2 regions of the Hoskinsella mucinilytica genome follow, and region 2 is predicted to be linked to the other one. Evidence: riboswitches for the same ligand, from Rfam matches in the RefSeq annotation. Region 2 holds a riboswitch; the other holds the start of a gene.

Region 1 (2,213 bases), on a different contig from region 2:
ACTAGGTAGAGAATGAACCATTCATTCATGAACTTGATCTCCTTTGTTCATCTTTCTAGCACGTATGTATACTCGTACCATAAAATGACCTCCTATATATATAAACACGTAAAACAGGTACGAAAATCCTAAATTATTTTTATATTTTTACTGAAAAGATAATTCATCCATAAGTTTTATCGATATATATAAAACACTTCATTGTAACAGAAAAGAAATTATGACATCATGACATTCCTTTATATTTCTTGATTTTTTCTTACGATTCTGTTAAAATCAGCATCTGTGTTTCTATTTGTGCTATAATACAGACGAATAAGGGACAAATACAAGGGGTGAATCACATGGATGAGAAGAATTTGCATACCGAACCGGTATTCGATAATGAAGAAAGAAACGAAGAGTTCTTTAATAATTTATTTAGTTTTCGCAATGTATTGATATTGACAGCAGTTCTTGGCATCCTACTGCTCATTTATCTAGTATAAGACTTAAGATGAAGAGAGAAAGAAAAAGTTTATTCCATTGGTCAATATGGGATAAACCTTTTCTTATAAAGCTTTTTAAAATTGATACATGACATTTCCTAAATATATGCTATGATAAGGCTATAAGCAGATCTCTTATGTAACAATTTACAGTCCTTAAGAAATTATTTGCACAAATATAACTGAAAGTGTTGTAATTTGCTAAGGTTAGTGGTATGATACTAACAAATTTGATAGAGGCGCAGAAAAGACAACAACTTATGAAGCCGGCGGGCATCTGACATAAGATGAAAGCGATTCTGCCGAACTGCTTCCTTAGGCATAAGGGGTGGTGGGTCAACAGAGAATATCTGTTGGACTGTCTGCGAATACGTAGATGTGCTATCTTATTGTCGTGAGAAGATAAACCATGTCAGTAAGAGCAATCTGCTGACATTTTTTTGTGAGGTAAAGACGATGAATAAAAATGTGCTAGAAATTTCCGGAGTATCAGTAGAACAACTGGCTGCTACTTGCAAAACTCCCCTGTATGTATACGACGAAAACAAGATACGCCAGCAATTAAGTATGTATCATGAGCTGTTTCGCTCAAACGATTTTGAAACCGAGGTATTATATGCTAGTAAAGCCTTTAGCTGTAAAGCGATGGTAGAACTTGTGAAGGCCTATGGATTAAGTTTGGATGTTGTCAGCGGTGGTGAATTATATACTGCAAAACAAGTAGGATTCCCAATGGAACGTGTGTATTTTCATGGCAATAACAAATCTTATGAAGAGCTAGAAATGGCAGTTCATTATGGTGTTGGTACCATTATCGTAGATAACGATATGGAATGTGAAGCCTTGGTTCAAATCATGAAAAATGTAGGAACTTCAATCAAAACGATGATTCGAGTTAATCCTGGGGTTGAAGCACATACACACAAATATATCATGACAGCATATGTGGACAGCAAATTCGGTATTTCTATTCTACGAAAAAAAGAAATTGCGGATATGATCTTAACACTGACAAGCATTCCTAATATCACCTTTGAAGGCTTCCATTCTCACATCGGTTCTCAAATTTTCGATAAAGAGGCTTATGTAGCGGAAATCACGAAATTATGCGAATTTATGGAAGACATGCAGAAAGAATATAACATTTTATGCAATGCCTTAAATTTAGGTGGTGGTTTTGCGGCTTATTATACAAGTGATGATCAACCAATTCCATTACATGAGGTTTGTAAAACAATTCTTGATACCTGTAGGATACAGAAGGATACACACAATCTAACCTTTCATAGAGTGTTAATAGAGCCAGGTAGAAGCATTGTCGCAGAAGCTGGGTCAACGTTATATCGCATAGGATATCAAAAAGTTACTGAAAACAAAAAATACCTGTTTGTAGATGGGGGTATGAGTGATAATATTCGTCCTGCTTTATATCAGGCTGATTATGCTTGCGATATCGCCAATCGTATGAATGAAGAGAAAACAGAAAAGGTTACAGTAGCCGGTAAATGTTGTGAATCTGGAGATATTCTAGTCGAAGATGTCATGTTACCTGCCGCTAAACAAAATGATCTATTGATTTTATATACGACTGGTGCTTATGGTTATAGTATGGCAAGCAATTACAATAAATTAGGCAAACCCGCTGTTGTTTTTGTAAAAGATGGCGTCGTTCGTGAGGTTATTAAGCGAGAAAGTTATCAGGATATGTGTGCAATGGATTGTGAT
Region 2 (2,213 bases):
CCTTACTGGCTTCAATGAAAAACTCTGCAATCTGACTTGGTGTAAACTTTGATATCAACCCGGTTACGATCATCATGATGATAAACAAGGTCGCTATTTCATCAATATACCAACCAAATTGTATCGTGCCGATCAACAGCATCGCAATGGTAAATACAAACAATAGACAACTGATTTTATGAGTCATCGTAAATTTGCTTTTCATAAGCTCCTCTTTGGAACCGACTTCTAACATATCAAGCTTTTCTCCATATAAAACAGAACAAGTTGCATCTTTTTTCACCTTATGTGCATAATGCCAAACATACCATATGGCAATTGCCATGAAAACAGCAAAGCAAACAACACGATAAGCAAGTCCACTGAATAAGGTAACACCAGCAACTTCTTGCGCTATACCGATCGTGAAAGGGTTGATGGTTGCGGATGCAAACCCGATCGCAACACCAAGATAAATGATACTACCACCAACAATAGCATCATAACCAAGGACAACAGCAATAGATATAAATACAGGTAATAACCCATAAGTTTCTTCAAACATTCCCATAGTAGAACCAAGTAATCCAAAGGTAATCATACATACCGGTATGATTAGTTCAATGCGATCACCGATCTTTCGCAAGATAAAACCAACCACAGCATCAAAAGTTCCGTTTTTAATTAAAATATAAACAAATGCATAGGCAAATACAATAAAGAAGATGATTTGCGCCGCATCTACAAATCCTAGCTGAATACTTTTAAACATATCAAAGATAGAGCATCCAACTTTATCCACAGCATGATAACTACCGGGTACAACAATCGTATTACCCGCAGCATCTTCCACACGATCAAATACACCAGCAGGTACTACATTCGCTAAAATCGCAGTTAGTATGGTCATCATAAAAATAATGACATAGGCATGGGGCATTTGAAACTTACGTTCCTTTTTCTTATTCATAAACGAATTCCTCCAAAATAAAAGTCCTTGCATCCCAAAACATGCAAAGACCTACATTGGTTTACTTTGACGTTTTAAGATAGCGCTCCTTTACGTGAATCATAAAGGCAGTGGCATGTCTATTAAACATACCCCCAGCAAATGCTTTGAACACATTTACTTCGGCGTATCATCCTTTCAGATACCCTCATTGACGTTCAGTCTACGATATCCTACTCTTAATCAACGCACCTCCACTTAAAAACAAGGCTTGTATAGTGTACCATCCTTCTATCATAAATGCAACTGATATCCTCTTATTTTAGTGAATCATTTGATTGACAAAGTTTTCCTTTTTCTATACACTAAACATAAATTCATAAGGAGGAATAGAATGCAACTGATATTAGATCAAGTCAAAAAATCCTTTGGTGATAAACAAGTCCTAAAGGATTGCAGTTTTACCTTTGAACAGGGTAAGATCTATGGCTTATTAGGGAGAAACGGTAGTGGAAAAACAACGTTGTTTAATTGTATTGCACAAGAAACACCAAGTGAGGGGCATGTCTTTATCCAAGATCATCAAGGAAAAAGAGAAATCAATGAAATGGATGTCGGATATGCATATAGTTTACCAATTTTACCTGAATTTATGACTGGATATGAGTATATAAAGTTTTATATGGAAATTAATCAAAGTAATTTAGACAAGCGAATAGATATCGATGATTGTTTTCGTCTTATGCGTATCGAAGAGGATGATCGCCATCGTTTGATCAAGGGGTATTCTCATGGAATGAAAAACAAACTACAAATGTTAAGTTTTCTTTTGACCCATCCGGATGTCATTTTATTAGATGAACCACTCACTTCTTTTGATGTCGTTGTCGCAAGTGAAATGAAGCAATTATTATTACAGATGAAGTCAGATCATATTTTATTGTTCTCTACACATGTTTTACAACTAGCAAGTGATCTATGTGATGAAATCATCTTATTGAATCATGGTGAATTAGAGTTATTGGATCATGAGCTATTGAACAGTCCTGATTTTGAAGAGCGTGTCGTAGCCATGTTAAAGGAAGATGATCATGTGGAATGATATTTATCTTTTACATCGTGTAATTGCGACCAAAAAGGTCAATGGCTTTTTATACTTCCTACAAAAACTTCCATGGATCGGAAAAAAAATACCGAACAAAGTGTATCGCTTACTTGGATTGAAACGATTCCTTAGTATTTTGATGATCGTATTTTCCCTACTTGGGAGCCTTTTAAAAAACTT

Evidence for each region. Region 2 has a riboswitch for lysine ahead of UGRO018_RS10030 (YfcC family protein). Riboswitches for the same ligand answer to the same signal wherever they lie in the genome.
Region 1: linked by a shared signal. The riboswitch ahead of lysA (diaminopimelate decarboxylase) and the one ahead of UGRO018_RS10030 (YfcC family protein) in region 2 are both predicted to bind lysine.

Annotation. Positions count from the first base shown of each region.
Region 1 is NZ_JBEQZJ010000073.1:7,444-9,656, reverse strand. It holds gene UGRO018_RS17065 (hypothetical protein) at 345-488, shown strand; lysine riboswitch at 715-880, shown strand; gene lysA (diaminopimelate decarboxylase) at 945-2,213, shown strand, end outside.
Region 2 is NZ_JBEQZJ010000024.1:22,147-24,359, forward strand. It holds gene UGRO018_RS10030 (YfcC family protein) at 1-949, opposite strand, end outside; lysine riboswitch at 1,022-1,193, opposite strand; gene UGRO018_RS10035 (ABC transporter ATP-binding protein) at 1,323-2,030, shown strand; gene UGRO018_RS10040 (hypothetical protein) at 2,020-2,213, shown strand, end outside.